4 regions of the Glutamicibacter sp. GQ173 genome follow, and region 2 is predicted to be linked to each of the others. Evidence: riboswitches for the same ligand, from Rfam matches in the RefSeq annotation. Region 2 holds a riboswitch; each other region holds the start of a gene.
The links. Region 2 has a riboswitch for thiamine pyrophosphate ahead of AC6CHO_RS08270 (3-oxoacyl-ACP reductase). Riboswitches for the same ligand answer to the same signal wherever they lie in the genome.
Positions count from the first base shown of each region.

Region 1: it holds a riboswitch for thiamine pyrophosphate, as region 2 does, so the genes downstream of both, AC6CHO_RS03310 (ECF transporter S component) here and AC6CHO_RS08270 (3-oxoacyl-ACP reductase) in region 2, are expected to answer to the same signal.
Region 3: it holds a riboswitch for thiamine pyrophosphate, as region 2 does, so the genes downstream of both, thiM (hydroxyethylthiazole kinase) here and AC6CHO_RS08270 (3-oxoacyl-ACP reductase) in region 2, are expected to answer to the same signal.
Region 4: it holds a riboswitch for thiamine pyrophosphate, as region 2 does, so the genes downstream of both, thiC (phosphomethylpyrimidine synthase ThiC) here and AC6CHO_RS08270 (3-oxoacyl-ACP reductase) in region 2, are expected to answer to the same signal.

Region 1 is NZ_JCAXDT010000001.1:696,636-704,409, reverse strand. Features, by position in the region: gene AC6CHO_RS03340 (Na(+)/H(+) antiporter subunit C) at 1-363, shown strand, start outside; gene AC6CHO_RS03335 (Na+/H+ antiporter subunit D) at 360-1,961, shown strand; gene AC6CHO_RS03330 (Na+/H+ antiporter subunit E) at 1,973-2,605, shown strand; gene AC6CHO_RS03325 (MrpF/PhaF family protein) at 2,602-2,868, shown strand; gene mnhG (monovalent cation/H(+) antiporter subunit G) at 2,868-3,272, shown strand; gene AC6CHO_RS03315 (DUF4235 domain-containing protein) at 3,325-3,576, opposite strand; TPP riboswitch at 3,650-3,773, shown strand; gene AC6CHO_RS03310 (ECF transporter S component) at 3,837-4,457, shown strand; gene AC6CHO_RS03305 (ATP-binding cassette domain-containing protein) at 4,454-6,781, shown strand; gene AC6CHO_RS03300 (aminodeoxychorismate lyase) at 6,778-7,653, opposite strand.
Region 2 is NZ_JCAXDT010000004.1:118,953-126,726, forward strand. Features, by position in the region: gene AC6CHO_RS08260 (hypothetical protein) at 1-24, opposite strand, end outside; gene AC6CHO_RS08265 (HNH endonuclease family protein) at 162-869, opposite strand; TPP riboswitch at 1,287-1,380, shown strand; gene AC6CHO_RS08270 (3-oxoacyl-ACP reductase) at 1,467-2,267, shown strand; gene AC6CHO_RS08275 (NtaA/DmoA family FMN-dependent monooxygenase) at 2,264-3,592, shown strand; gene fepB (Fe2+-enterobactin ABC transporter substrate-binding protein) at 3,589-4,620, opposite strand; gene AC6CHO_RS08285 (siderophore-interacting protein) at 4,958-6,127, opposite strand; gene AC6CHO_RS08290 (zinc ribbon domain-containing protein YjdM) at 6,334-6,681, shown strand; gene AC6CHO_RS08295 (CGNR zinc finger domain-containing protein) at 6,893-7,477, opposite strand; gene AC6CHO_RS08300 (LLM class flavin-dependent oxidoreductase) at 7,559-7,774, shown strand, end outside.
Region 3 is NZ_JCAXDT010000003.1:2,331-10,104, reverse strand. Features, by position in the region: gene AC6CHO_RS06030 (uracil-xanthine permease family protein) at 1-124, opposite strand, end outside; gene thiD (bifunctional hydroxymethylpyrimidine kinase/phosphomethylpyrimidine kinase) at 154-1,581, opposite strand; gene thiE (thiamine phosphate synthase) at 1,578-2,219, opposite strand; gene thiM (hydroxyethylthiazole kinase) at 2,212-3,006, opposite strand; TPP riboswitch at 2,996-3,090, opposite strand; gene AC6CHO_RS06010 (GntR family transcriptional regulator) at 3,128-3,493, opposite strand; gene AC6CHO_RS06005 (hypothetical protein) at 3,490-5,028, opposite strand; gene AC6CHO_RS06000 (aldehyde dehydrogenase family protein) at 5,118-6,551, shown strand; gene AC6CHO_RS05995 (amino acid permease) at 6,631-7,774, shown strand, end outside.
Region 4 is NZ_JCAXDT010000001.1:540,494-548,267, reverse strand. Features, by position in the region: gene AC6CHO_RS02595 (cystathionine gamma-synthase) at 1-310, shown strand, start outside; gene AC6CHO_RS02590 (hypothetical protein) at 397-813, opposite strand; gene AC6CHO_RS02585 (DEAD/DEAH box helicase) at 1,121-3,043, shown strand; gene thiC (phosphomethylpyrimidine synthase ThiC) at 3,159-4,901, opposite strand; TPP riboswitch at 4,897-5,006, opposite strand; tRNA gene AC6CHO_RS02575 (tRNA-Thr) at 5,182-5,253, opposite strand; tRNA gene AC6CHO_RS02570 (tRNA-Thr) at 5,776-5,847, shown strand; tRNA gene AC6CHO_RS02565 (tRNA-Met) at 5,895-5,968, shown strand; gene AC6CHO_RS02560 (GTP pyrophosphokinase) at 6,093-6,824, opposite strand; gene AC6CHO_RS02555 (helix-turn-helix domain-containing protein) at 7,055-7,774, shown strand, end outside.

The sequences.
Region 1 (7,774 bases), on a different contig from region 2:
GTGCTGCTGGGCATCATGCTGCTGGGCAACGGCATCAACTTGCTGATCCTCACCAGCGGCGGCCGGCGCGGAGTGGCTCCGCTGTTCCAATCCGGATTGGCTGCCGAGGAGTATTCAGACCCGTTGCCGCAAGCCCTGATCCTCACGGCCATCGTGATCACCTTCGCGGTCACCGCCTTCCTGCTGGCCATGATCTACCGCTCCTGGACGTTGACCAGCGCCGATGAGCTGGCCGATGACACCGAAGATATCAAGGTCTCGCAGAAGACCGCATACGACGAAGAGGAAGACTCGCCGGTGGCAGAGGATACGACCGAGTTCGTTGATGAAGAGGGCCGTCCAGTGCGCGAGGGGGAAGAGTGAATTTTCTGGATCTAGCACCCCTGGCCGTGGTCTTCCCGATTATCGGTGCCGGGGCGGCGTTCTTGGCCCGGCGGCAGGTCCGCGCCCAGCGCCTGATCACCATCGGCATCCTCTGCTTGACCCTCGTGCTGGAAGCGGGCATGCTGGCCGCGGTATGGGGAGGCGAAAGCTACGCCATCCATATCGGCGGCTGGGAGTCGCCCTTTGGCATCGCGCTGATGGTCGATGGCTTCAGCTCCTTCATGCTGCTGATTTCCACCCTGGTCTCGCTGGCCGTGCTCTTCTTCGCCACCAGCCAGGGCCTGGCCGACGGCGACGAGCCCGGCCCGGTGTCGGTTTTCCATCCGGCCTACCTGATCCTGCTCGCCGGAGTGTCCAACGCCTTCCTGGCCGCCGACCTGTTCAACCTGTACGTCGGGTTCGAAATCCTGCTGACCGCCAGCTACGTGCTGCTGACCCTGGGCGGAACTGCCGAACGCATCCGCGCCGGTACCACCTACGTGGTGGTTTCGGTGGTGTCCTCGGTGATCTTCCTGATGGCCATCGCCATGACCTATGCTGCGACCGGCACGGTGAATATGGCCGACCTGGCCGTGAAGCTGCCCGAACTGGATCAGGGCCCGCAATTGATCTTGCATGTGCTGCTGCTGATTGCCTTCGGCATTAAAGCGGCAGTGTTCCCGCTGTCCCTGTGGCTTCCGGACTCCTACCCGACGGCACCGGCACCGGTGACCGCGGTGTTCGCCGGTTTGCTGACCAAGGTGGGCGTCTACGCAATCGTGCGTACCGAAACACTGATTTTCCCGGGTGGCGCTGTGAACGCCGGGCTGCTGGTGGTGGCGGCGCTGACCATGGTGATCGGTATTCTTGGCGCGCTGGCGCAGACGGACTTCAAGCGCATGCTCTCCTTCACCCTCACTAGCCACATCGGATACCTGATTTTCGGTGTGGCTGTCGGGGGACCGCTGGCCATTGCGGCGACCATCTACTACGTGGGCCACCACATCATCGTCCAGACCTCGCTGTTCATGGTCGCTGGCCTGATAGAACGCCGTGCAGGAAGCTCGAATGTCACCAAGCTGGGCTCGTTGGCCAAGCTTTCCCCGGCCCTGTCCCTGCTCTTCTTCATTCCGGCGATCAATCTCGGCGGCATTCCTCCATTCTCCGGTTTCCTGGGCAAGTTCGGGCTGCTCCATGCAGCCGTGCAGGATGCTGACCCGTTGACCTGGGTGGTGGTGGGCGCCGGCCTGCTGACCAGCCTGTTGACGTTGCTGGCGATCATTCGTGTCTGGGCCCGCATCTTCTGGCGTCGCGCCGCCGATGCCGAGGTGCCGAACCAGGAACTGGTGGATGAAGCAGCCCAGGTGGCGGCCGAAACCGCCGCTGGTGGCGCGCAGAACCCCGGCCTGGGCCTGAAGCTGGCCCGGGAATTGGAAGCTGCGTCCCTGCCCTGGGGCATGCGCTATGCCACCGGGTCGCTGGTGGTAGCTGGTATTGCCCTGACTATTTTTGCCGGGCCGATTTTTGAATTCTGTGAACGGGTCGCCGCGGAGCTCATTGCCCGCGACGCATACATCAACGCGATCTTGCCATTCTGATTGGAGGGATGATGCCGACTAAAAACTTGAAACCCCGTGACCAGCGTATTGATGATGCGCTGGATACCTCAGGCGTGCGCCACCGGGCGACACTCAAGCAGGAATGGCCGCTGCTGGCCCTGCTGATTTTTGTGTGGTGCGCACTATGGCAGGATTTCTCGCCAGCGAACCTGATTTTCGGTGTGATTATCGCGCTGGTCATCGTCACGCTCTTCCCGTTGCCTCCGGTGGTGCTTTCGGGACGAATGAACGTTTGGTACTGCCTGCAGCTATTCATCTGGTTTGTCGGCCAGGTGTTTGTGGCCAGCTTCGAAGTGGCCCGCCTGGCCATCTTCCGGGGAAAGAAAACCAGCAGCGGCGTCATCGCGGTTCCCTTGCGCACCGACTCGGATCTGATCGTGACAACGGTTGGCCATGTGCTGACCCTGATCCCGGGATCTTTCGTCATTGACGTGGACCGCAGTTCGTCAACGCTGTACTTGCACTACATCAATATCGAATCAAGGCAGGATATGGACCGTGCCCGTGAAGCCGTGCGCGACATTGAACGCCGGATGATCATGGCCATCGGCAGCCGGGATGAGTTCGATGCGATCAAGCACGAATGCGGACCGAACCTGATGCGAATGAAGGGCAAAAAATGATGGAAATCGTGATGTGGATTTGCGGCATCATGCTGGGCCTGGCCACGGTTGCCTGTGTTATCCGCGTAGCCAAGGGCCCATCGATTCTCGACCGCGTTCTCGCATTGGACGTGATGCTGCTGATCATCTCTGTGGCGCTGTGCCTGGAGATGGTCTACAACCGGCACACCGACTACCTGCTCTTCGTCATTGCCGCTTGCACGTTGGGCTTCATCGGCTCGGTCACCGTCTCGCGCTACGTTTCTGACCAGAGGAATGCCTGATGGAGATGTTCGTGGATATTCTTGTGGCGGTACTGCTGATTGCCGGTTGCCTCATGTCACTGATTGCCGGTATCGGCCTGCTGACCTTTCCCGACATGCTCACCCGCATGCACGCGGCAACCAAGCCCCAGGTCCTCGGGTTCTTGCTGATCTTTACCGGGCTGGCGATTCATCTGCGCAGCTGGGCTGTGGTTCCCGTGCTCTTCTTGGCATGGGGGATGCAGTTGTTGACCGCACCGGTCTCGGCTCATATGATCGGGCGCTCCGGCTACCGGACCAAGCACGCTGCCAAGGACTCGCTCTATGCCGATGAGCTCAAGCAGATTGTGGACAAGACCAGCAGCGCCCCGCCCACCGGAACCTTCGATGCAACCTCGGGTGCAACCGGAAAATCTGAAGACTAGGACAACACAGCACGGGCATCCCGCCGACGGCGGGATGCCCGTGCTGTGTGCGCTACTTGCTAAAGCGTGCGACTACCTTGTTGCTACCGCGGTCTGCCAGCACCTGAATGGTGGCTGCCACGATGGCCGAGAAGATCGCAAATCCGAGAGCCTGGCGCAGCGAAGCCTCGGCGGCTTCTTCACTGCCCTTGCGGGGTGCCTTGTTTCCGGTGAAACCCTTCCACAGCTGGTCAACCAGCTTGCTGCCGACAAAACCGGCGCCAATGGAAATACCCGTGGTGGCAAGTTTCTGCACTGTATTCATTTTGCCCTCGCTTCAACGTCGTGACTTATCGTTCCTCTGCCCAGCATACCTGCGGTATGGTAAGTGGGCAGTAATTTTCCGACAGGGGAGCGTCAGACTTCGAAACTGGAGTCGCAAGACGCTGAGAGTGCGATAGATCGCAGACCCTCGAACCTGCTCCGGCTAGTACCGGCGAAGGAAGTCGAGCATCTCGGATGCGGATCGGGCCCATTGTGCCCTGAATCCGTACATCTCCCCTCCTTGATATAGGAGGACCACCAATGAATCAATCAGCAGCAAATCAGCGTTCTGGATGGCGCGTCGTAGACATCGTCACCGCATCGGTCATCGCCGTCGCCTCGGGCGTCATCTTCTGGGCCTGGGGCGCAGGCTATGGGCTGTTCTCGCTGGCCTTTGCGGCTTTCCCGCCGGCGGCAGCACTGCTCACCGGCGTTTGGCTCTTCCCAGCAGTGCTTGGCGCGCTGATTATCCGCAAGCCCGGCGCGGCCCTGTATTGCGAGCTGCTGGCAGCGGTGGTCGAAGCGCTGCTCGGTTCGCATTATGGCCTGACCGTGCTGCTGTCTGGCCTTGTCCAGGGTCTGGGTGCTGAACTGGTCTTTGCCGCGTTCCGCTACCGCAAGTGGAATTTGGGCGTGGCATTGCTTGCCGGGCTCTTCTCTGGACTTTTCGCAGGTATTTCCGAGGCCTACATCATGGCCTACTACGTTGAATACACCCCGGCGCTGAAGTTGTTCCACGTGATCGCTACCGGTGTCTCCGGGCTGATTGTTGCAGGGCTGCTGTCTTGGCTGGCAACCCGCGGCCTGGCCAAGACCGGCGCGTTGAGCGCTTTGGCCAGCCGCCGCGCCCACCTTGAATCCGGAAAACTGGCCGCAAAATGAGTTCGGTGGCTAACACCGGTGCCACGGCACAAACTCGGCGAGGCATCGAGATCATTGCCCGGGGTTTTTGCTGGCAGCACCCGGAACGCTCACAACCTGCCATCTCGGCATTTGACGTGCAGATCAACTCCGGCGAAAAGGTGCTGCTGATAGGCCCGTCCGGGGCAGGCAAGTCAACCTTGCTCCATGCCCTGGCCGGACTGCTGGAAGCCGATGGGGCCGAGCAGATCGCCGGTCAATTGCTCATCGACGGGTCAGACGCATTCGCCCGGGAACACCCGGTGGGGCTGATGCAGCAGGACCCGGAGACCCAGGTGGTGCAAAGCCGGGTCGCCGACGATGTGGCCTTTGGCGCCGAAAACCTGGCAGTGGATCCGGCCATCATCCGCCAGAGAATTCCCGAGGCCCTGGACGCGGTGGGGCTGGGCATGCTGCCCATGGACCACCGCACCCAGGACCTGTCCGGCGGACAAAAGCAGCGCTTGGCCTTGGCCGGAATCCTGGCCATGCAGCCTGGGCTGATGCTGCTCGATGAACCCACAGCCAACGTCGACCCGGAAGGCATCGGGCCATTGCGCGATGCGGCGCTCAACGCCGCCCAGCTCAGTGGCGCCACGCTGATCGTGGTAGAACATCGGCTGGATGCGTGGGCAGAACATATGGATCGCGTCATCGTCCTTGAACCAGGCGGCGGCATCGCCCACGACTTGGACCCGCAACGGCTCATTGACGATGAAGACCTGCGTGCAGAGCTTTCGGAAGCCGGAGTGTGGGTGCCAGGTTATTCGCCACAGGTCCAACCGGCGAGCCCCCGGCCCGGGGCGCTGCTTCTGGAAGCCGCCGAACTGGTCAGCGCCCGCAGCGGGCAAGCGCCCCGGACCCAAGCGGTGAATCTGGCCGTGAGCGCTGGAACGGCGACGGTTATCCGCGGCGAGAATGGCGCTGGGAAATCCACCTTGGCGCTGACCTTGGGCGGTTTGCTGGAACCGGCACAAGGAGACCTGCAGGCATCCGACGCGCTGGCCAATGGCTTGGGGAAATCACCGTTCAGCTGGCGGGCAGGAACCCTGATCGGCCGGATAGGCTCGGTGTTCCAGGAACCCGAACATCAATTTGTCACCCAGAGCGTGCGCGAAGAATTGGCTTTTGCGCCACTGCGGGCCAAGGCAAGCAGCGGCCACGAGTTGAAGTACGAACCGCAGCAGGTTGATGCCCTGGTCGAGTCGCTGTTGCAGCGTTTGGGCTTGCAGCATCTTGCTGAAGCTAATCCCTTTACTCTTTCGGGAGGGGAGAAGCGCCGTCTGTCGGTGGGCACGGTTTTGGCCGCGGCCCCGGATGTGTTGATTCTGGACGAACCAACTTTCGGGCAGGATGCCAGGACGTGGCGGGAGCTTGCCGGGTTGCTCGTGGAGCAACTGGAGCAGGACACCGCGATTATCGCAGTGACTCACGATGAGCATTTGGCCCGCGTTCTAGGGGCCCAGGAGATTCACCTGACCGCAGTCGCGAAGCAGGAACCCGTGGTAGCCAGGGGCCCGGTCCTCGACGCTCCGGTGGGCCATAGCTGGCTGGCGAAGATTAATCCCTTGGCCAAGCTGGGTGCGGTGGCAGCAGCCACCTTGCCCCTGATTACCACCTTGGATTGGGTTTCGGCGCTGGTGGTCGTAACTGCGACCATCCTGGCCTTCCCCTTGGCGGGCTTGAGCCCGGCAAGATTCTTCAAGCGGGCCTGGCCCCTGCTGATCGCCGGGGCGGTGGCCGCTTGGGGCATTGCCTTGGTGGGGCAGGACAGCGGGGCCGTGTATGCGCAGCTGGGGATCTTCAGCATTACCGGGGGCTCGGTCCATGGCGGTATCGCCACCGGCTTGAGGGCCTTCGCCTTGGCGCTTCCATGCATTTTGCTGCTGGCAACCACTAATCCCAGCGACTTGGGCGGGGCGCTGTCGCAGCAGTTGCGAGTTCCGCACCGTTTTGTGCTCGGAGCGCTTGCTGGCATGCGCCTGCTGGGGCTGATGGTCGAAGAATTCGCCACTCTCGGGCTGGCTCGCCGGGCGCGCGGCGTGGGCAACTTCGGCACCGTTGCCCAGCGCATCGGCGCGAAGCTGGGCCAGTGCCTGGCCCTGCTGGTCCAGGCCCTTCGCCGGGCCGGACGGCTGGCGGTCACCATGGAAGCCAAGGGCTTCGGCATCGGGCAGCGCACCTGGATTCGCACAGCCACCTTCACCAGCAAGGATGCCGCGGTGCTGTTGGCGGGCATCGTGCTGGGCACAGTGGCTGTAGGTGCGGCCGTGCTGGCCGGCACCTACAACTTGGTCTGGGGCTAGCGGATCGCCTCGCTGAGGGCGCTGAGCTCTTCATGGAGCTCGGCGTCCAAGCGCAATGGCTTGGCGTCGATGGTGCGCACCGGGGTGAGCAGGCGGATGGAAGAAACCAGCCAGACGCCGTCTGCCTGGTAGAGGTCCTCGGGACGCAATGGGCCGTAGCCCAGTTCCCAGCCATCCTGGGCTGCCGCATCAAAAATGGCGCTCTGCGTGGTTCCCGGCAGGATGCCTGTTTCCAGCATCGGGGTCAGCAGGCGCTTAGTCTCGCCATCGCGCTGGGCCACCAACACGGTAGAGGTTGGCGCTTCGAGCACGATGCCGTCGGCCGAGGTGAAAATGACGTCGTGGGCCCCGTGCTTGCGGGCGTAGCGCAGGGCCGCCATGTTCACGGAGTAGGACAGGGTTTTGGCACCCATCATCAGCCACGGCGCGCGTTCGGAGAGTTTCGAGTCGTAGCCGCGGTCCAGCAGCAACACGTCGACACCGGTCGAGCGCTGTTCCTTGCCCAGTGCCGGGGCCGGGGTGACGGTGACCCAGCAGATGGCCGGATCCTCATCGTGCTCGCCGCGTGCCGCAACGAGCTTGACCACTGCTTCCTCGGCCCCGCCGGTGGCATCAAAGTCGGCGACTGCGGTATCCACCGCCGCGTACCAGCTGCGCGCATCGGGGATGACCAGATCGGCCACCTCGGCCGAGGTGGCCAGGCGGGCCAAGTGGGCCTCGATTTTTCGGACAGCCTGGTTGGTGTAGAGCATCGATTCGAAGACACCGTCACCGCGGGTGACTCCCTGCGCGGTGACCAGAAGCTGGGGTGCTGAAATATTGGCCAAGTAGCCTGCCGGATAGGCCGGATCCAAGAATACTAGTGAGCTCATACCTACAGATTATCGAACCCTTGCCACTTCCGTGGCCTTTCTTCTGAATAGTGTTCAGACAAGGAACAGAATCTTAGATAAGCTGGGCGGAGGCATTTGAGCTGCCTGACGCAGATCAGAG
Region 2 (7,774 bases):
TCCCGACAACCGTGTCTTCATCATTGACCTTTGCAGCAGAATATTTTGCCAACAATCACCACACATAATGGCTATTGGCTTGAGTAATATTCATACTGTCACAAATCCATCGATTTGACGATAGGCCTTAAGGAGGATCTTTCACTGCGACTTTAGGCTAACTACACGCAAGCCTTCAGGATGCGTTCGATGGCATCGTGTTCGCCCTTGGTCATCCAAGCCCCATATTTCGCTTTGACCTGAGTCTGGCGTGAGACGTATTCGCAGCGGAAACTCTTGTTGGGAGGAAGCCATGTTGCGGCATCCTTGTCGCCTTTAGCCGCGTTAGTCGGCCCGTCCGAGGCCATGAGGTTTAGCGGGTCATTGGCGAATTCGAAACGAGCTTCCTGGTCCCAGCGCTGGGCGCCCTTTTGCCAGGCATCTGACAGCGCGACAACGTGGTCGATCTGAACTGCGGTGCTGGTTTTCTGGCCCCGAACAAAATTGATGGTGGTGTTGGTATACGGGTCGTGGAAAGTTCCGCTGAGCACTACGCAAGGCTTCGACGCTGATTTGTATTTCACGTGTTCCAAGTCGCGAGCCAGGATGTCATTGCGGGCATCGCAACCGTTGCGGTCCGGATCCTTCCAACCCTTGCTGAACTTTTCCCGTTCATAGCCAGTCTTGGGGGCACGGCCCTTGACGTCGATATCCGCGAGCAACTCAAGCGAGTCAGCATAGCTGGCGCGTTGCTCCGCGCTGTTGTGGGTAGTGTCAGCCTGCGCGTCGGGAACTCGATACTGCTCGATGGAATCAAGAGTTGAGCATCCAGTGAGGGCAAGGGATGAAGCGATGAGTGCAAATGAGATTGCGCGGCGCAGCAGCTGCATGCAGAAGTACGACTCCTAGGAAAGCGACAGTTGGCAAGGGGGACAGGCCCTTAGGAAACTATATGAAGCGGGGTGGACCATTTAGCTGCGTCCATGCCGTGTTTTAGTGTGAGATCGGTGTGAACCAGTTCTGGCGATCATGTCGAGACCTGATGGCTATCGAGTTTCTGTTCCTCGATATGCATTGGTCAACTCAGTTTCCGACCTCAAGGCCGATTTATCTGTATCTTGTCGGGAAAGCAGCGAAGTGGTGGCATGGGTTTCCTTGCGTTGTGCAAGTCTAGCTGCCGAATGGAGCCGGGAAATCACGGTTCTAGATGGCGCTCAACCCCGGGTTGTCCAAGAACCGAGTGCTGATACGCGCGGGATTCATGAAGTAATGTTCTACAGCTAAGCCGTGCGTGTGCTACTAATGGGAGCAGTGACACGGGGTGCCGCAGGGCGGCTGAGAGAACACCCGTTGAACCTGATCCAGTTAGTACTGGCGAAGGGAATGTCCTGGATTCTGCGTATGTGTGCACCCGAAGTGCTTGAACCGTCCGCGTCTTTGGTCAAAAATCCATTCGCCAACAGACGCCGTCAAGGAGTTCAAACAAGATGAGCACGGACACCCAATCACCAGCAACCCCCATTGCCCTTCCATTTGAAGAGCAGGTCATTCTTGTCACCGGCGGAGCCCGAGGGCTCGGTGCCGCCATCAGCAAGGCCTTCCTCGCAGCTGGCGCGAAAGTCGTCATCAATTACAACTCTTCGGAACAAGCAGCCAATGATCTCGTCGCGCTCTACCCGAATGATGCAGTAGCCATTCAGGCTGATGTTCGCAACGAATCTGCGCTCAAGTCGATGGTGGCTGAAGCCGAAGATCATTTTGGACAGCCGGTGACTACTCTGGTGAACAATGCCTTGGTGGATTTCTCCTTTAACGGCGACGCCCGCTCCACCGCCGAAGCGATTTCCGCCGCAGAGCTCAGTGCCCAGTTCGCCGGATCGGTGCTGGCTCCCGTAGCTGCCATCCAGGCTGTACTGCCGGGAATGCGGCAAACAGGATTTGGCCGCATCATCAATATCGGCACCAACCTATTCCAGCACCCGGTGGTTCCGTACCACGACTACACAGCCACTAAAGCTGCGCTGCTGTCCCTGACCCGTACCTTCGCTGATGATCTTGGGCCAGAAGGAATCAACGTCAACATGGTTTCTGGCGGGCTCCTGCGCACCACCGACGCCTCGGCTGCGACCCCCGAGGCAGTATTCGACCTGATCGCCTCGGGAACGCCATTGCGTCGAGTCACCACGCCAGCGGAACTGGCCGATACCGTCCTGTTCTTCGCGTCCCCGCTCTCTCGTGGGGTTACAGGTCAGAACCTTATCGTGGATGGCGGGCTGGTGAAGGGATGAGCCAGAAGAAACAGGTACATCTGAATCTGTTCCTCTATGGAACCGGGCATCACCAAGCGGCCTGGCGTGCCGAGGACTCGGCGGCCGAAGAGCTTCCCGATACCCAGTACTACATCAAGCTGGCCCAGCTGGCTGAGAAGGGGCTGTTGGACGCGGTGTTCTTCGCCGATGGCCAAGCGGTGTCAGCCTCAGCTGCGCAGGCCGGTCCCACCTGGTTCTTTGAGCCGGTGACGCTGTTATCGGCGATCAGCCAATGCACCACGAATATCGGACTGGTCTGCACCATCTCGGCCAGATTCTACTCTCCCTTCCATGCGGCACGCATGCTGGGCAGCTTGCAGCATTTGTCCAACGGGCGGGCCGGCATCAACGTGGTGACGAGCATGTGGGATACCGAAGCGCAGAACCATTCGCTCACCGAGCTGCCTGCGCACGCGCAGCGATATGGCAGAGCCACAGAATTCATTGACGTCTTGCGCAAGTTGTGGGGATCATATCCGCATCAAGCAGTCCAAATTAACCGTGGCGGAAATTTCACCGATACGCAGTTGCTTCAAGAAATCAATCACGAAGGCGAGCACTTCTCGGTGCGAGGTCCCTTGAATATGCCCAACTCAGTTCATGGCGAGCCTGTCATGTTCCAAGCAGGCTCCTCGCCAGCTGGCCGTGAACTGGCAGCAGCACACGCTGAAGCGATCTACTCGGTAGCAGCCGATCACCAGATGGCATCCGAATTCGCCCAAGACCTTTCCGAACGCACCAGAGCTTCGCGTGGCTCGGACAAGAGGGCGCTGATCATGCCCGGGCTGGTGACCTATGTGGGGCGCACAGCAGAAGAAGCCAAAGCCAAGCAGCGTGCACTGAACGAATTGCTGCCAACGGGGGACGCTCTGCGCCAGCTGGGAGTATTCCTGCAGCAGGACACCAGCCGCTGGCCTTTGGATGGATCCGTACCGGATCTGCCGCCACTGGATGAATTCACTGGCCCGGCTGGCCGATACACCACGATTCTGCGGCTCATCGAGCTGCACCAGCCCACGGTTCGTGAACTGCTCGGCTTGCTGGCTGCTGGCGGGGGCCACTGCACCATGGTGGGAACGCCGGAAATGATTGCAGATGAGATTGAACTCTGGATCGATAGCGGGGCCGCAGATGGCTTCAACCTGATGCCGCCGTCCCTGCCAGGATCTCTGGAGGACTTCATTGAGCTAGTGATTCCGGAATTGCAGCGCCGTGGCAGATTCCGTACCCGCTACGAGTCGGCTACCTTGCGTGGAAATCTTGGTTTGGCTGTTCCGGAAGCTGTGGCCTTGGCGCGCGGCTAGTTGTGTGGTTGCGCTTCGGGAGCCAAGCCTGGGAAATCATTCTCAAAGTAATCCAGGATTTTCTGTGTTGAGAAGAAATCCAGGAGGAATGACTCCTGAAGCGCAAAGACGTTGCCTCCGCGAACGGAAGGCAATTGTGCAAGGGACGCATCGGAAGAGAACTGCTCGGTGGCCTCTGGATCCGAGGAGAGCAGGAAGGTCGTGTCGCCCGGCAAGGACTTGGCCAGTCCTTCGTAGCTGGTGAACGAGAAGTCTTCCCGTTCTTGCATGGAAGTATCAAACTCTGCTGGAGGATCCAGCACGGTGAACCCCAGGGACTCGAACAGCTGTGCATGCGGACCGGTGCTCTGGGCTATGGGGGAGATGTTTCCCTGGTGGTAGGAAAGAATCGATGCCGTGGTGCCGGCGGGGATCGACAGGGACTGTTTCAAGCTGGCAACACGTTGGCTGATGATGCTGTTGTTGCGAGCCGCTGCTTCCTCCGTGCCGGTAGCCTTGGCTAGATCCGCGCTGAGCGCGGTCCATTTCTTTTCGGTGTAATCGACGAGGAGAGTTGGGGCGATTTCCCGCAACTGGTCGAGATGCTCCAATTCGGAATCCGCGCCTGAGGCGGAGACCAATATCAAATCAGGCTTGCGATCCCGAATAGCTTCGAGATCAAAATTCCCGATTTCATAGAGTGCATCTACCGAGCGTTTTGAGGCCACTTGGCCCCACTGGTTCAAGAATCCATGCTTGTCTGTTGCCGGGTTCTGTGGTGCGACGGACGTGGCAACGACCGGGGCGTCGAGGGACAATAGAGTTCCGGTCACTGATACGGAGGTTGAGACGATGCGCTCGGGCTTGGACGGAATCTTGATGAGGTCTCCGGTCTCGTTGGTGACGACCCGTGGCCAGCCGTCGGCCTCGACATCGGCGGTACTGGCGTCACGAACTTCGGGCTTCGTCGTGGACGTGCATGCACCCAGCGAAATAACGAGAAGGCAAGCGATGATGGCAGCGGCGGCCTTGGGCAAACTTGAACGCACGAAAGCTTCTCCTAGGCATGGCTCGTTGCACGAAGTTGATCCGGAAGCTCAGGTTGAGTCCCGCAATCCATCACCACATTATGCGATGTTATTGTGAACTGCTGACCTGGAGCTTCAGCTGAACCCGCCGTTGATCAGACGTTATTTGGCTGTGCTCGGTACCAGATGCGTGCTGAAGATCATTCCGGGCAAACTGAAGCACTCTGCGGGGACGTTGTTCTTGTTGCCAAGAGCGACTGGGTGAACTTCGGGGGAGCTTGGTTCATGGCCGAGTCCCGCCGACCAGCGGATAGCGGCCAGATTCGGGTTTTCCACGAAGCCGAACTGCATGGGGTACCTACCGCTGCAACCTGCCCTCACGCAAAGTCCAGTAGGACGAGATATGCGATGAATGCTTATTCAGATGCCAATACTCGGTGATCCGGCTGATGGCTTTGATAGTGGACCGTTCGGCATGGGCGATGACGCCCACTTGGCCCGCTGGGAGCGGAAGCGATTGGAACGCGGCGGGAAGCGCGTTGCTTTTGCCTGCAGGCATTGATTCCCGAGAAAGCCACTGTAAAACAACGCCTTCTGGATGTTTCACGTCAAACATTGCGTTTTCGTCGGCCGCTTCAATCAGCGCAGTTCCCTGGGCATGCGCTGGCAGGGCTTCTAGGACTTTGGCAATAGCGGGCAGGCCAGCTTCATCGGCTGCTAGGACGTAGTAGTCGGCATTGAGCGATAGCGACGTCTTGCTGCGGGCCGGGGAGATGACCAAGGGATCTCCTGGCTGCGCAATTCCTGCCCAATGGCCAACGGTGCCCGGCGCACCATGAACTACAAAATCAATAGCCAGCTCATTGAGGACCGGGTTGACCCAGCGAATGGTGTAGGACTTTGAACGGGGAACTTGTTCGCGCGGCAGTCGATGGCGCAGGGTGCGCAAATCGTAGGGAGGAACTAGACCGAGTGAAGGATCCGCGACAAAAACCTTGACGTACTCGTCCAGCGCGGAATTGGAACGGTAGCCGTCAAGGTTCGGTGCTCTGGCAATGAGCCGCACCATCCGGTCGTTGAGCCATTCCACCCGCGTGATGGTCAAAACGTGCTGGTCGACTTTGGTGCGCGGAGTATCTAGAAGGCCTAGCGGTGGGGAATATTTGGCCAGGGGTTCTTCGTAGGCTGGGGTTGGCAATTCAGATGCAGCGGCCATCGAAGCGCCCGATTCTGCGGGCCGATGATGGTGGTTGAAGGAAGTGCGAAGCGTTTTGTCGAGGACTTTGCGTGCTGCAGCCAGCGCTGCTGCTGACCCGGCGCGCTGCGCTGCGGCGAGCAGCTCGTCGGTTTCCTGCTCGTTGAGGAACTGGCTGGAAGCGATGTTGCGGTAAAGCTCTTCTTTGGCCACGGCGTATCCTGCTTTGGCTCCGGCCTTTTCAGCCATGGCTAGAACTTCCAAGGTCAAGCCCTCTTTGGGGGAGACCGAAAACTGCGCTCCGTAGCCGCGGTGCTTGTGGTGCTTAGACATGATGTGCCCCTTAGCTTCGCTGTCGCGGGAATCAGCTCATATGCCTGAGTATGAGCGAAACAGGGCGAACAAAACAAGTAGTTTTAAAGCAGTGTTCTGGGTTCGTGGAAGGTGGTCGCCCCTAAGGGGTTTGCCGCTATCTACAAGGATTATTCGATATTCGATTCATTCGACAATAGGCGTTCAGAGTAACTAAAATTAGCCGCATGCCTGATACATTGCCACCGTGCCCCCAATGCTCCAGCGAGTACACCTACGAGCTTGACGCATTGCTGGTCTGCCCGGAATGCGCTCATGAATGGAACGCGAGTGCCGAGGAATCCGAGTCGATTGAAACTGTCATCAAGGACGCAGTAGGCAACGTTCTGCAGGATGGCGATACTGTCAGCATTACCAAGACCATGAAGGTCAAGGGCGCCCAGAGCGCACTGAAAGCTGGAACCAAGGTGCGCAATATTCGATTGACTCCTGGCTCTGGCGACCATGATATCGCTGCCAAAGTTGATGGCTTTGGCCAGATGGAACTGAAGTCTTCTATCGTCAAGAAGATCTAAGGGCCTGGTTTCTTGTAGATGGCAGTCCGTTCTCCTTTCGGAGGCGGGCTGCTTCTGTCTTTAAACGGCACTTCCTGACCAGGCTTTGCTTGTCAATCATTGGCCCGTGCCTCTGCGGGGCACCGGCCTGCAGGCCAATATCCACCCGTTCCCTGCCGAACCTTCGAACGAGGTGCTCTAGATGTCTTGCGCTCCCGAGGCGCAGGCGAGGCTAGAGCTTTTGTTCCTTTTTGCGGGCGTAGGAACGGGCAGCGCGCACTCGGTCTCCGCAACGAGTTGAGCACCATTGTCTGCGGCCGTGGGTTCTGAGGAAGAATCGCGTGCATGGCTCTGCCTCGCATTGAGCTAGCTGGTCCGCTTCATCGCTACTGAGCAGCGAGGCAGCGTCTTCTGCCAAAGCCGCGAGCGCGTGCTCGGTGAGTTGCGTCGCTGGGTGCTCAAGGGCGCGGAAAAATCCTTTGCCGTTCTCCTGCCTAAGCAGAGCGGTGTTGGGGGCCGCCAGCAGTGCGCCATTGATGCCCCGCAATGCTTCTCGGCCAATTTCTGTTCCCGACGTGCTTGCGATGAAGGCTTCGCGTAATAGGGCGCGCAACGTCGCCAGGCGGTTCTGGCAATAAGCCTGCAAGGATGCCTCGTGGGGGACTAGGTTCCGCTCGATGAGCCACTGCGTTGTTGATTCAGGTGTAGCTAGCGCATCAAAACTCTTGTTGCTGGGTAGCTGGATTTCACTGTTGACCAAGTCGATACTGCAGTGTTCCTGTGCACCCGGGCTCGGAGGAAGCGGCATTTGAAGCATAGCCTCATGGTATCAGGATTGTTTTAACGTGATTTAATGCTAGTGTGAACATCACGGTAAAAATGATGATAAACGTGAGAAATGAGTTTTGCATTGCATCCTGCGCCACGGTTCGGCTCAGCTCCCTTCGGCCTGTCCGCCCATGCTGGCGGTGGTCCGGGAGTGGGCCAGTCTGCACAAGAAGGCTTGAACGACACCATCGAGACCGCCAAAACCGCCGATCGATTGGGCTACCACCGCTTTTGGATGTCGGAGCATCACGCGATGCCGGCTCTGTCCGTCGCTTCGCCTCCGTTG
Region 3 (7,774 bases), on a different contig from region 2:
CGAACATCGCCAAAATGTGCTGGGCGCCAATGGAAATGGTTTGCGGCCAGTGCAGCCGTTCTTCCGGGGCAACAACTTCGCCCGGGGTGATGGTCTTTCCGTTGCCGTGAATGCTCCAGCTCATGCAATCCTCCAGATCGTGGCCCGCGCGTTTCAGGCCGTAGAGAATTCTACTCGGTTCCGCCGTGCCTGATCGAAGAAGGCCACCTCATGTTCGGAGGATCGCACGAAGGCCAGCCGCATCCGCTCGCGCAGATTGCCGTCGGCCCGCTTCCACGCGACGCGCACCATGTCGATGGCGCGCTCGGTGGCCAGATCGAATTCCTCCGATGCATAGGTCACCAGCCACTGCTTGTACGGGTGTTCTGGATGGTTGGCCGAGGCCAGGCGCTTGCCGATGTCCTGGTAGAGCCAATAGCACGGCAGGATTGCAGCGATCAGTTCCGCGTAGCTGCGCTTGGATGCGGCCAGATGGTTCACGTAGTTCAACGTGATGGCGCTGGGATTCGCGGCCCCTTCGGCCAGGTAGCTGCGATGCAACTGCAGTTCGCCTTCCAGGATTTCCCTGGCGGAGCCGGCCCAGAAGCGTTGCGCGTCAAGATCCGGGGCTAATGCGCTGGCTTCGGCCAGCACCTGGGCGTAGCGCTGCAGGTACAGCGCGTCTTGCGCCAAATAGTATTCAAAGTCCGCTGGGTCCAGCGTGCCTTCTGCCAGCTGGGCAATGAACTCCAGGTTGTCGATGGAGCCGCGCAGCTCATGGATCTGCTGCCACCACTGGTCCATTGGATCAGCTTCGCTGAAGAAGTCCGCAAAGTGGTTCACCGGGCCATGCCCGAGGCCGACGTTGAGTTCATCGGCAGCGCCGATGGCGCGGAACAGATAGGCCTTGGCCTGTTCCAGGGCGCTGGCCCAGTCGCCGCCCGATGCGTAGACCGTCGCCAAGGCGCTGGACAGGGTGCATCCGGTGCCGTGGGTGTTCTTGGTGTTGTGGCGCTGGTTGCTGAACTCGGCCAATACTCCCTGGTAGGAGACCAGCGCATCTGGACAGAGGTCCTCGGCCAGATGCCCGCCCTTGGCCAGAACCAGTGCATCATGCTTGGCAGCCAGCCGCTGGGCCTGTTCCAGGACCTGCGGCCAGTCGGCCGCTGCCGGCTCACGCAGCAAGCTTGCCAACTCCAGCAGATTGGGCGTGATCACCGAAGCGCGGTCCAGCAAGGAATCGAGCACCGCCTCATCTTCCAAGAGCCGGTCCCCGCTGGTGGCTACCATGACCGGATCCAGTACCACCGGGGCATCCACGGTATCCAGCCATCCGTTGACGGCGCGGATGATCTCCTCGTTGGCCAGCATGCCAATTTTGATGGCATCGATCTGGACGTCGGCGCTGATCGCATTGAGCTGAGCGAGCACGAACTGGCCATCAATGGCCCGTACCGCGCTGACACCTAGCGTGTTCTGCGCTGTCAGCGCCGTGATCACGCACATGCCGTAGCCGCCGTTGGCGGCAATGGCCTTCAGGTCAGCTTGGATTCCTGCGCCACCGGAGGGGTCGGAGCCGGCGATGGAGAGAATGTTTTTCACTGCGCTGCCGCCCACGCTGCCACAAGCTGGCCGCTGGCAGCTTGCGGGTCGTCGGCATTGCAGATAGCACGGACCACGGCCAAACCGGCTCCGCCGCCAGCGCGGATGGCGCTGGCATCCTGCGCGGTGATCGCCCCGATGGCTACGCAGGGCAGGGAGGTCAGCGAGGCGGCGCGGGCAAAACCGTCCAGCCCAATCGGGGTTGGATGATCCTTTTTGGTTGGAGTGGCACGCACTGCGCCGACACCCAAGTAGTCGATCGCCTCAGCATCGAGGTTGGCCTGCGCCAGCTGGTCATCGGTGGAAGCGCTCAAGCCGATGATGCCTTCGCCCATGATCTGGCGTGCCAGGCTCACCGGGATGTCCTTCTGGCCGATATGGATTCCACTGACCGCTGCCCCGGCCGCACGGGCCGCCAAGAACACGTCGATCCGGTCATTGATCAGCAGTTTCGCCTTGCCGTCGGTCAGGCGGGCCGCGGCGCAGGCCAGTTCGAAGAATTCGCGCGCGGTCTCATCTTTGGCCCGCAGCTGGATCCACTCGATGCCGCCGGCCACCGCCCCTTCAATGACTTCCAGGGTGGTGCGTGGCGTGCAGCTGGCGGTGTTGGCTACTAGGTATGCGCCGATATTATCCATGGTTCAATTCCTCGTACTTCAAATTCTGTAGTTCTTCAGGTTCCGTGGCGGCCAGGGCATCAAGGAAGGCCACGGAAAAACTCCCCGGACCGTTGCTTGCCGCCAGCGCCTTTTCTGCGGCGAGGCCATAGAATCCGTGGGCAGCGATGGCCGCGTCAAAGGGGTCCTCGTGCACCGCGAGCATGCCCGCGTTGAAGGCGCCCAGCGCGCATCCTCCACCAGTGATTCTGGTCAACCCGATCCCGTTGGTATGCACCAGCACGGTGCGCTTCGCGTCGATGATCGCGTCCGCTTCACCGGAGATGGCAACAACGCACCCGTGTTCCTTGGCCAATTCGCGTCCGGCATCCAGGGCTGCCTGCACGGTATCTGCTGCATCAACACCTCGGCCGCTGGAATCCTTGCCCGCCAAGGCCAGGATTTCCGAGGCATTGCCGCGGATCAGGGCCGGACGCTGATGCACAATGCGTCGTGCGAAGTCGGTGCGCACCGAAAGAGCGCCCACGGCCACTGGATCCAATACCCAGGGGGTGCCAGCCGCGCTCGCCGAGAGGACCGCTTCCTCCATGGCAACCATTTGCTCGGTGCTTGGAGTGCCCAGATTCACCAGTACCGCGGAAGCCAAGGCGGCAAACCCTCCGGCCTCGCCGGGCAGGTTGGTCATCGCCGGCGAGGCGCCGGAGGCAAGAAGGACATTGGCGGTGAAGTTGGTGACGACAGTATTCGTCAGGCAAAAAACCAAGGGGGAGCGTTGCCGGTATTTTTGGGCAACGGTAGGCAGAGTCATGCGACATCCCTCCGCTAGCGTGAACTAGATCAGGTTCGACGGGTTTCATCTCAGTCGGCGTCTCCGACACCCCGTGTCACTGATTTAGAGAGTACGCAGAAGGGATGCACAGAACAAATCCTCAAGGTTTGCGTCGTGCCACCAACGCCTTGAGGGTTGCGGCGTCAACATGCTGCGCCGCCGCCAGTTTCCACAGCTGGTCCACCGCGGCCACCAGATCTCCGTGGGTATCAACAGATCCGGGACGTTCGCTCACTACGGTGCCGGCGCGGCGCCTCGAAGAAATCAGCCCTTCGGCTTCCAGCTCCTTATAGGCGCGAGCCACCGTTCCGGCTGCAACCCCCAAGTCCGTGGCCAGTGCGCGAACAGTCGGTAGTCTGGTGCCCGGCGACAACTCGCCAAGGTTGACGAGTGCGGCAATCTGCGAGCGGATCTGCTCATAGGGTGCGGTGGCTGCCTCAAGGTCCACACTGATCTGTGTGCTCATGCGGACGTACTTGTGGAAATGCGAGCTTCCGGACGCTTGACCACTAATAAGGATGGAATGCAGAAGAGCCCGACGCCTATGGCAATCACCGCTGGCTCATCGGATGACGCGAGACCGGGCAAGAGGAGAAATGCACTGCAGAGCACTCGCAGTGCGCGGAACTCCAGGATTTGCCGGTACCAGATCTCCTGGGCGGCTGTGAGATCCCACGGTACCGAGCAGTGGCGGATCCACCAGCGGTATCCGGCTGCAAAAACTAGCAGCCCAGCGATTATTCCTGTGGTGATCCATGGGGGAACTATCAATTCCGTCCCTGGGGACAATGTCTGCGGGGCGTAAAGCATGACGCTGCCACTGATGATGAACAGCGCTGCTGCGGTGTACACCCAAACTGGGAGGTTTCGGGTTTTGGGCTCACGCGATGACCCCAGCTTGGCTCGCTGGTGCGCGTAGAGCGCGAAGCCCGCTGAGATGGCCAGGTAGAGGACGACTGCTGCCGCACCCCAAAGGAGCATGAACTCGTAGCTTTCGGACTTGGCCCTTGCGGCGCCACGTGCTAGTGATGCCTGGTCGAAAAGGTAGCCGCCAGCAATCCCGATAATGTAGGCGGCGGCGATCACCACTGTGTTGGCGATAAAGGACACCGCCAGGGTGTGATCGCGCATCCGGGTAAAAGCGGTGGTATTGCTATTCCTTCCCGCCATTGGTGCCGCAAACTTCGGGGCCCAGATGAATAATATGAAGCCAAGCGCCACGAAGGCAAAAGTGGGAACCGTATTCCACCCGTCGCCCAGGACTGGCTTCGCGTAGGTGATTGCTGCACCGATAATGCCTAAAAGTGAGAAGCCGCAATTTCGCAGCAACCTATTGAGCCACACCGAGCGTAATTCCTGGTTGTGGGTTGCGGAAATCCCGGCCAGGGGCTTGCGCTTGAGAATGATGAGAGTGATTGCCGCCGTTGCGAGCAGTACTGCGAGGATGCAAATCGCAAACATCGGTGCAACTTCAGTGCCTGAACGCCACCTGGAAAGGCCATCCCAATCGGCACCAGGGATGTCTGCATAATCCCCTGTGTCCGAACCTTCACTGTCACCTTTTGAAACAGTGGCTGCGACCTGGGACATCGGCCACAGCATGCAGAAGGCGAAGATCGCCAGCGCGCCAACAAAAGCCCCTAATTTACGCGGAAAAGGCGTGGCCAGGCTGCGCGGTTCCAATGATGCAACGCGAACCGCCTGCAGTTCTTTCGGCCAGGTAAACAGGCCGATGATGTAAACCAAAGCCAGCCAGCCAGCACCACTGAGCACGATGAGCACCCGGACGAGCATCGGCTGCGATTCTCCGGGAGCGGACCAGACTTGGGAGAGGTCCGAAGAGGTCGAGGTGAAGAATGCAATTAGCGCGCACCAGAACGAATGTGATTGCGCCCGCTGTATCGCAGCCGTGGCCCTGCGATGCGCCACGGAACGCAGCCAAAGATAGGTAGCAAAGGCAACCAAGGCTATTGTCAGGGCGCTCGCCGAAATTTGCTCCATGCAATTTAATGTATCAAACGGTTGATACATAATGAATCCTTCGGCGCATTAATCGAGGGAATTTCCGTTCGGTGACGTACGCTCAAATCATGGGTCTGTTTACTTCCACTCCGTTGCCCGAGCCGGTCGGCGATTCCGCTCCTCCGGTGGACGAGCATCCTTCACGAATTGCCACGGTTCTGAACCATTTGCGCCGTTCTGCTGACACCCGAATCACCCACCCGCGCCGCTTCCGGATCCAGCAATTGCGCGCGCTGGAGAAGATGCTCGACGAGCATCTTGACGACTTTGTGCAGGCACTGAATGACGACCTCGGAAAGAGCCCCACCGAAGCCAAATTTGCCGAGGTCGACGTGGTGCGCGCAGAAATCGATTTTGCGCTGAGGCATCTGGCCGAATGGATGGACAGCACCGGCGTTAAGGTGCCGCTGGCGCTCCAGCCGGCCATCGCGAAGATCGAGCCGCGACCCCTGGGCGTGGTCTTGATTATTGGCGCATGGAACTACCCGCTGCAGCTGGTGCTTGCGCCGCTGGTCGCCGCCATTGCCGCCGGCAACGCCGCGGTACTCAAGCCCTCGGAACTCGCCCCGGCCACCTCGGGGGCCCTGGCCAAGTTCCTCCCGCTGTATCTGGACGAGCGGGTCTTCGCGGTCATCGAAGGCGGTGCGGATACCGCCTCCGAATTGCTGGCAGCACGCTGGGACCACATCTTCTACACCGGCGGGGAACGGGTCGCGAAAATCGTCGCGATGGCGGCCGCCCAACACCTGACTCCCACCACTTTGGAACTCGGAGGCAAGTCCCCCGCTGTCGTTGACAACCACTCGCTGGCCACTGCCAAGCGCCTGGCCTACGCAAAGTTCATGAATGCGGGCCAGACCTGCGTCGCACCGGACTACATCCTGTGCATCGGCGATGCCACGCCATTGATTAGCCGGTTGGGGCAGGCCATCTCCGGTTTCTACGGCAAGGAGCCGATAACCCACCCGGACTTTGGCAGGATTGCCAGCCACCAGCATTTTGAGCGCTTGCTGGCCATGATGGAACAGGGCGAGGTGGTGTTCGGCGGTGAGTATGACGAAGCAACCCTGCGCATCGCCCCGACCCTCATGCGCAATGTGGACCTTGGAGGCACCTTGATGAATGAGGAGATCTTCGGTCCGATCCTTCCGGTAATCGAGGTCGAAACCTTCGAAGAAGCGCTGGAGTTCATTGCCCGACGCCCATCACCGCTGGCCGCGTACCTCATGAGTGAGAGCCCGCGGTTGCAGTCGATTTTCTCCGATCGGGTTCGCGCCGGGGCTATCGTGCACAACGCCCCGCTGGCCCAGATGGTCATTCCCACCCTGCCGTTTGGCGGGGTGGGGGCCAGTGGAATGGGCTCGTATCACGGCAAGCATGGCTTTGACCGGCTTTCGCAGATGCGTTCAGAACTCAACAAAACCACGGTGGTGGATACCCTGAGCGCAATTTATCCTCCATATTCGTGGGCCAAGCGAAAGATTATTGATCGCTTACTGTAGCGCGGTTCATAGCTATGAGACTGCTCAGGGTGCTTGGATTGAAAGGTTGGAAATTTCTAGGCATCAGGAGATGTAACGCATGACTGAGCCCGCACCGTCGCAGGACGGCCTGAAGCGTGGCCTCAAAGCTCGCCATATGCAGATGATTGCCATTGGCGGCTCAATTGGTACCGGACTATTCGTCGCGTCCGGCGGCACGATCTCTGAAGCTGGCCCCGGTGGCGCGCTGGTAGCCTATGCCCTGATTGGCATGATGGTGCTGCTGCTGATGCAGTCGCTGGGCGAGATGAGTGCGCGGCTTCCGGTGGCAGGTTCATTCCAGACCTATGCCACCGTTTTCGTTAACCGGCACTTCGGCTTCGCGATTGGCTGGAACTACTGGTTCAACTGGGCAATTACCGTTGCCGCCGAGCTGGTAGCGGCAGGCATCGTGATGTCCTACTGGCTTCCGGATGTTCCCGGCTGGATCTGGGCGGCGATCTTCTTGGTGCTGTTGACCGGACTCAACGCCTTGTCAGCCAAGGCGTTTGGCGAGGGCGAGTACTGGCTGGCGGCAATCAAGGTCATCACTGTCATCGTGTTCCTGATCTGCGGTTTCGCGATGATCTTCGGCATAATCGGCGGCACCTCGCCTGGCTTCAGCAACTGGACCGATGGCGAAGCGCCATTCGTTGGCGGTTGGCTGTCCATCGTCTCGGTCTTCATGATCGCTGGATTCTCTTTCCAGGGCACCGAGCTGGTTGGTGTAGCTGCTGGTGAAGCAGAAAACCCCCAGCGCGATGTTCCGAAAGCCATCAAGACGATCTTCTGGCGCATCATGCTCTTCTACATCGGCGCCATCTTTGTGATTGGCATGTTGATCCCGTATCTGGATCCATCGCTGCTTTCATCCGAGGCATCGGACATTGCTACCTCGCCATTCACCCTGGTCTTCGAGCGTGCGGGCATCGCTTTCGCTGCGGCGTTGATGAACGCAGTGATCCTCTCGGCCATTCTTTCGGCAGGCAACTCGGGCCTGTATGCCTCTGCGCGCATGCTTTACTCCATGGCCAAGGATGGGAAGGCGCCGAAGATTTTTGGACGCCTCAACAAGCGTGGTGTTCCCGTGCCAGCCATGCTCTTGACTGCCTCAGTAGGACTTTTCGGATTCCTGACGGCAATTATCGGTCAGGGCGAGGCGTACACCTGGCTGCTGAACGTGTCGGGCCTTTCCGGGTTCATCG
Region 4 (7,774 bases), on a different contig from region 2:
GGGCTTCGAGGACCACCCGGGCCACGAGATTGCCAAGAAGCAGATGAGCGGCTTTGGCGGCATGGTGTCGGTTCAGTTCAAGGGCGGCGAAGCAGCGGCCCGCAAGATTGCCGAAAGCACCAGGTTGTTCACCCTGGCTGAGTCCTTGGGCGGCATCGAGTCGCTGATGAACTACCCATCGGAAATGACGCACGCTTCGGTCAAGGGCACCGAGCTGGCAGTACCAGTGAACCTGCTGCGCCTGTCGGTGGGCATCGAGGATCCAGCGGATCTCATCGAAGACCTGGATAAGGCCTTCACCAACCTCTAGGCAGCACAAATCAAGGACGCGGGGAACAGTTCGGTTCAGAACTGATCCCCGCGTACTTGTTCGTTTCCGCGGTGAGGTGGCTGGCGCTACCGGCGGGTTTTTGCCGGCTTGGGCGAGACAATCTTGAAGTAGCGATTGCTGCTGGGTGTCCACATCAAGGCCACGCTGAACATGATGATGGCAGCGAGCAGGGAATAGCGTCCGAAACGCAGAAGCAGCGGCAGGGCCGTGATCACGCCGAGCCAGGTCAAATTGGCGCGGGCAGAGCGCTCGCCGATGAATAGCCGGTATCCGAGCACTGCGCAGGCACAGCCTGCCACGGCAAAAAACAAAGCCAAGGCAACGGCGCCAAAGTTCAGCGATGCCGTGTCGCTGTGCTCATAAATCAGGAAGCCTCCAAAGCCAAGGAACAGCACTCCGGCAAGGAACCAGAGCACCTGGGCGATGAGCAGGCCACCGGGGACGGGCTCGTCCGGGCGTCGCGCCAATAGAGGATTTTTCACACCTATAACACTACGTGCTTTGTCGCGGTGCCCGATCTCACACGGGCTGAGCACTGACAATTACAGGGGTTACACGTTAGTGTTAAGTGTTCGCGAACATCAGGGTATCCCTCTCGCATCCAGCCCAATTTTTGAGGCCGGAGCCTTCTCGTGTTGTATTTTCCGCAAAGTGTGTGCGGGTCTTTATGTCATAGGGGAGCGCTTGGTGAGCGTGACTTGTATCTGACTGTGCAGCCTATACGTCGTTTCTTTGGGGACGGCCAAGGCCCATCCCCAACGAATGAGGTAATTCTTCGTGTCTTCTGACATGCCCGTAAACACTGACGACAACCAGACCCCAGAAGAGCCAACCGTGCTCTTCTCCGAACTTGGTCTGGATGCCCGCGTGCTTGCCTCGCTTGCCGACCTTGGCTACGAAAAGCCATCGCCAATTCAGGCAGCAACCATTCCACTGCTTCTCGAAGGCCGCGACGTTGTCGGTCTGGCTCAGACCGGTACCGGTAAGACCGCTGCTTTCGCACTTCCTGCCCTGTCCCGCATGGCAGAACTGGCTGACACCAATGGTCCAGCCAAGACCCCGCAGATCCTGGTTCTGGCTCCAACGCGCGAGCTGGCCCTCCAGGTCGCCGAAGCCTTCACTTCCTACGCCAAGTACCTGCCGAACTTCACCGTTCTGCCAGTGTACGGTGGCTCGCCATACGGCCCGCAGCTCAACGGCCTGCGCCGTGGAGCACAGGTAGTCGTCGGTACCCCGGGTCGCGTTATCGACCACATCAACAAGGGTTCCCTGGACCTGTCGAACCTGCAGTACGTGGTACTCGATGAGGCCGACGAAATGCTGCGCATGGGCTTCGCCGAAGAGGTCGACAAGATCTTGGAAGCCACCCCTGAGGACAAGCAGGTTGCCCTGTTCTCGGCAACCATGCCACGCACCATCCGCCGCATCGCTTCGGAATACCTGCGCAACCCGCAGGAAGTTGCCGTGAAGTCCAAGCAGTCCACCGGCACCAACATCACCCAGCGTTACCTGCAGGTCATGGGTGCCCACAAGCTGGACGCGATGACCCGCATCCTCGAATCCGAGGAATTCGAGGGTGTCATCACCTTCGTTCGCACCAAGATGGCTACCGAGGACTTGGCTGACAAGCTGAAGGCCCGCGGCTTCACCGCTGCAGCCATCAACGGCGACATCCCTCAGCAGCAGCGTGAGCGCACCGTTGAGAACCTGCGCTCGGGCAAGATCGACATCCTGGTTGCTACCGACGTTGCAGCTCGTGGTTTGGACGTGGAGCGCATCTCCCACGTCATCAACTTCGACATCCCGCATGACACCGAGTCCTACGTGCACCGCATTGGCCGTACCGGCCGTGCCGGCCGCTCGGGTGACGCGATCCTGTTCATGACCCCGCGCGAGAAGTACTTGCTGCGTGCCATCGAAAAGGCTACCCGCCAGCCGGTGACCCAGATGCAGTTGCCTTCCCTGGACTCGGTCAACGACCGCCGCATCCAGAAGTTCACCGATCGCATCGACAAGACCATCAGCGGCCAGGATCTGACCACCTTCCGCGAAATCGTCGAGAAGTTCGCTGCTGATCACGAAGATCTCGATCAGCTGGAAATCGCTGCCGCTTTGGCCTTGATGGCCCAGGGTGGACGCCCGCTGTTGATGACCGAACCAGTGATTCCTGCTTCGAAGAAGGCCCGCATGGATCGCGATCGCCCAGAGCGTGGCGACCGCGGTGACCGTGGCGATCGCGGAGACCGCGGCCCACGTGCGCGCAAGACCGCTGCCGAAGGCAACGCCATGTACCGTTTGGCCATCGGCCGCCGCAACCGCGTGCAGCCAGGCTCGATCGTTGGCGCTTTGGCTAACGAAGGCGGCTTCAACTCCTCCGAAATCGGTGGCATTGAGATCCGTTCGGACCACACCTTGGTTGAGTTGCCAGCAGAGCTGAGTAAGGACCAGTGGCGTGCACTGTCCAAGACCCGCATCGGCGGCGAGCTGATCAGCATGGAGCTGGATTCCGGCCGCAAGCCACGTGGCGATGACGAAGGCGACCGCGGTGGATTCCGTGGTGGACGCGGCGGTGGCGACCGTGGTGGATTCCGCGGTGGACGCGGTGGCGGCTTCAACGACCGTCGTGGTGGCGGCGAAAAGCGCTTCGGTGGCCGTGGTGGCAAGGATCGCTTCAGCGATTCGGGTCGCAGCGGTGGACGTCGCGACTACTAAGCCAGCGCCCGCTGCAGCTTATTAGCTAGCACAGCATAATGCCCCTGGATCAAGCCAAAAGGCTTGATCCAGGGGCATTATCGTTTCCACAACAATAGGGGCCGCAGCCCCAGCTCTACGGGGCGGTACTGCCTACCGGAATATCATCGCCGAGATAGACTTTTCCGCCGCTTTCTACGAACTCCCGGCTCTTCTGCGCCATGCCCGCCAACGCAGCTTGCGCTTCCGCTGAGCCGTACTCGTTGCGAATGTCCTGGGAGATGCGCATGGAACAGAACTTCGGGCCGCACATCGAGCAGAAGTGGGCCGTCTTGGCAGGTTCCGCAGGCAACGTCTCATCATGGAATTCCTGCGCCGTGACAGGGTCCAGGCTCAGGGAGAACTGGTCGTTCCAGCGGAACTCGAAGCGAGCCTTGCTCAGCGCGTCGTCGCGGGCGGTGGCCCCAGGATGCCCCTTGGCCAGATCTGCGGCATGTGCTGCAATCTTGTAGGTAATCACACCGGTTTTCACATCATCGCGATTAGGCAATCCCAGATGTTCCTTGGGCGTGACATAGCAAAGCATGGCGGTGCCATAACGGGCGATTTCGGTGGCGCCAATGGCGCTGGTGACGTGATCGTAGCCGGGTGCGACATCGGTGACCAACGGGCCTAGCGTATAGAAGGGCGCGCCGTCGCACAGTTCCTGCTGGCGTTCCACGTTCTCGCGGACCATGTGGAAAGGGATGTGCCCCGGTCCTTCCACCATCACCTGAACATCGTACTTCCACGCGCGCTTGGTCAATTCGGCAAGGGTATCAAGTTCAGCGAATTGGGCCGCATCATTGGCGTCGGCAATGGATCCCGGACGCAGCCCGTCGCCCAATGAGAAGGCCACGTCGTACTGCGCAAAGATTTCACACAGCTCGTCAAAGTGCGTGTAGAGGAAATTCTCCTGGTGATGAGCCAGGCACCATCCGGCCATGATGGATCCGCCGCGCGAAACGATTCCGGTGACGCGGTTGGCTGTCAGCGGGACATAGCGCAAGAGCACGCCGGCATGGATGGTCATGTAGTCCACGCCCTGCTCGCATTGCTCAATGACGGTGTCCCGGAAAATCTCCCAGGTCAGGGCGTTCGCTTCGCCATTGACCTTTTCCAGTGCCTGGTAGATCGGCACGGTGCCGATGGGGACCGGCGAATTTCGAATGATCCATTCGCGGGTGGTGTGGATGTCATCGCCGGTCGAAAGGTCCATGACAGTGTCTGCGCCCCATTTGGTGGCCCACTGCAATTTGGAGACTTCTTCAGCGATGGAGCTGGTCACTGCTGAATTGCCGATATTCGCATTGATCTTTACGAGAAACGCTTTGCCGATGATCATCGGTTCGGATTCAGGGTGGTTGATATTCGAGGGAATGATCGCTCGTCCGGCGGCAAGCTCGCTGCGCACCAGCTCTACATCGCATTCTTCGCGCAATGCTACATAGCGCATTTCCGGGGTGATGACTCCAGCACGAGCGTAGTGCATTTGAGTCACTGCTGCCCCGTCTACGGCCTTGAGCGGCTGAGCGGAACGTCCAGCCCACTCATCGCTGGCAGTACCGCGGCGGACCGCTGAACGCCCATCGTCATGCAGGTTCCGCTCGCGTCCCGCATATCGCTGCACGTCTCCACGCTCAAGTATCCAAGATTCCCGAAACGGTTTCAGTCCCTGCGTTGGTTCGCTTCCCGGCCCGCTGGTGCGATACACAACCACCGGCTCGTTGGGCTGGCCATTGGGGGAGTCCGCAAGCTGGATCTGCGTAACCGGAACTGAAATCCCATCGGCTTCGCGGAACGCGAGAGAGTGGGCGGAATGCTGTTCAAATTGTTCCATTGAGAAACTCACTTCCTTCGCCGGCATTACCCGGACAGGTTCAACGGTCGCGGACAGCTGCAGTCCGATCTCAGCCCTTGCCATGGGGCTCCCGTGTGGTCGCAGATGACACTAGCACGAAAATTTCTATCGGAGGCAAACAGTCCACAAGGTGACGATCGGCCAGCGAAATGTTTTTTGCGAAGCGAGGATGAAATTCTGGCCATATTCGGTCCAGAATAAAAGTTCTGGGTAAACGAAAAGAGAGACAATCTGCAATCAGATTGTCTCTCTTATTTCGAGCCCCCTGCCGGAATCGATCCGGCGACCTCGTTCTTACCAAGAACGCGCTCTACCACTGAGCTAAGGGGGCAACGAGTAAATACTCTACACAGGTTTCTGACGTTTGCAAAATCCTGAATGGATTTGTAGCTGAGGTCACAAGCGTACTACTCAAGCCCGGAATGCGGGCGGTGGGTCACTGCCTGCGGAAGTTTTCCAGGCACCAGTATTCGATCAGGGGAAAAGTCTATTGGCGCCACAGGGATCATCGATTTATTCTGGCTCTTCCGACCGCATTAGGGGCGTTCTTGGGGCTTGCCCATTCGCACCCGGAGCCGTTGCAGCATTCCTGCTGTGTTTGAAGGGTGCCGGGCTTGCTTGCCATGCAAATTAGAAGTGAATTAAGGGGGCGGATAATTGCAGGCTGATCACCAAATTCCCCTCAGTGAGCATCGTCACCAAAGCACTTTTGTGCCACTGGTTGTGCCGCGTGAGTGCCTAAATCGCCAATAACCGAATCTGACTAGTGGTTATTCTCCCGACTGGTGTCGAATTAGAGGGTTGAACGCCGATTTTTGTTTGTGCGCGAATCCGTGTAGAGTATTTACTCGTTGCCCCCTTAGCTCAGTGGTAGAGCGCGTTCTTGGTAAGAACGAGGTCGCCGGATCGATTCCGGCAGGGGGCTCTGAGTGAGAAGCTTTCTTGGCTTCTACTGGATTGCTTCTCACTTGTGGCGGCGTAGCTCAGCTGGTTAGAGCGCACGACTCATAATCGTGAGGTCCCGGGATCGAGTCCCGGCGCCGCTACAGATTTTGCCCCGAAATCCTTGGATTTCGGGGCTTTTTCGTTTCTGAAAATATCTGTAACGAGCAAGTCCTCCGAGCGCAACAATCTTTCGCTCGGAGGCCTTGCTCTATTTTTGGGCTATCGCTACTGGGTTGCGCCCTTATCGCGGTGCTCCTTGCCTGTTGAAGCTTCCTTGGCAAGCATGAGCAGTCCTTGTATTACTTCCGCGTCTACTTCTTGCCCGTTAGCGTTTTCGTCGTTGGCGTCGTGGCCATGAACCTCTGTATGCAGTCGCTGCATCTGCATATCAAGCTTGGTGGCTACGGCTGCGGCTTCGGCAAGTTCTGAAGCCAAATAGGCAGGGACTTCGCCTTCGTACTTGTAAAAGATCTTGTGTTCCAGGCTGGCCCAGAAGTCTTGGGCGATAGTGCGGATCTGCAGCTCAACAATGACATTCACCGGTCCGTCCGAGAGGAAGACCGGGATTTCAACGATGGCATGCACGCTCTTGTAACCGCTTGGCTTTGGATTCTTGATGTAATCCTTGATCTGGATGACTCGAATGTCATTTTGCGCGGTCAAGGTATTGAGTACCTTGTAGATGTCCTTCACGAAGCTGCAGGTGATTCGGACACCGGCGATGTCGCTGATGTTCTCCCTGATGGCCGAGAGGGAAGGATGGATATTCCTCTGGCTCACCTTGCGCATGATGCTTTCCGGAGTTTTTACCCGGGAGGTAATGTGCTCAATGGGATTGTACTTGTGCAGGTAGAGGAACTCTTCACGAAGAATCGAGACTTTGGTCAGAACTTCGTCGACGGCAAACTGGTATTCCATCATGAATCGCTGGAACTGTAGCCGGAATGCCTGGGTCATTTCTTGTAGTTCGCCTGAACTCAGGTTTGCCGTAGAAGGCAGCGGGATAACGCCGCCGTTGTCTTCTGGGTTTGGAGTGGAAATCCTAAATCACCTCTGCAGGTTGGGGCGATGTCAACAGACACGAACGCTCTATAGTTTTAGCGTAGGTCATCCATCTAAGAATTGGGCCAGAAGAAGTCGTGAATCTATCGGGTGGACGTGGAGCGTTAGGCAACTGAGGTGCGGTCATGATTGAACAACGGAAGCTTCCGGCCTACGCAGCAGGCGCTATCGATGTTCCGTTCGTTATCGGGTTCTTTCAAGAGCGCGTTGACATCGACACTTGCTGGCCATCGCATTCCCACCCAACGCACGAGCTGCTATGGAATCAGCGTGGCGCTTCCACTGTGAGCGTCGGCCCGCGAATGTGGACCATTACGCCAGTGATGGGTGTCTGGCTGCCAGCCGGCGTCTTGCATGAAGGCCGGGCTTGTGCCGGGAGCGTGTGCAATATGAGCCATTTCGGGATCGACAGTGTTGAGCCAATTGCCCTGGAGCCTGTCCCGGTCGTCATAACACCTCTGTTGAGGCTGCTCTTGGAGCGTCTGGCGGATCCGGGCTTGAATCCAACGTCGCGTGCCATCACGGAAGCTGCAGCGATGGATAATTTGGAACCCGCACCAGGCCATCTGTCCATTCATATGCCACAGGCGGATCTGCTGCAGCCAATAGTCAGTGTCATGGTTGATGAGCCCCAGCCCGCGCTAGGCCTTCAGCAATGGTCTGATCGGTTGGGGGTCAGTGGGCGAACGATCTCCAGGGCGTTTCAAGCTGAAACGGGCAGCGGCTATTCACGGTGGGTCGCCTCGTTGCATGCGCAGCAAGCCATGGAAATGGTGGCTCGAGGCGATGACCTCCAGGATATTGCCCAGCTGCTTGGCTTCAGCTCCCAGAGCTCACTGGGTGCA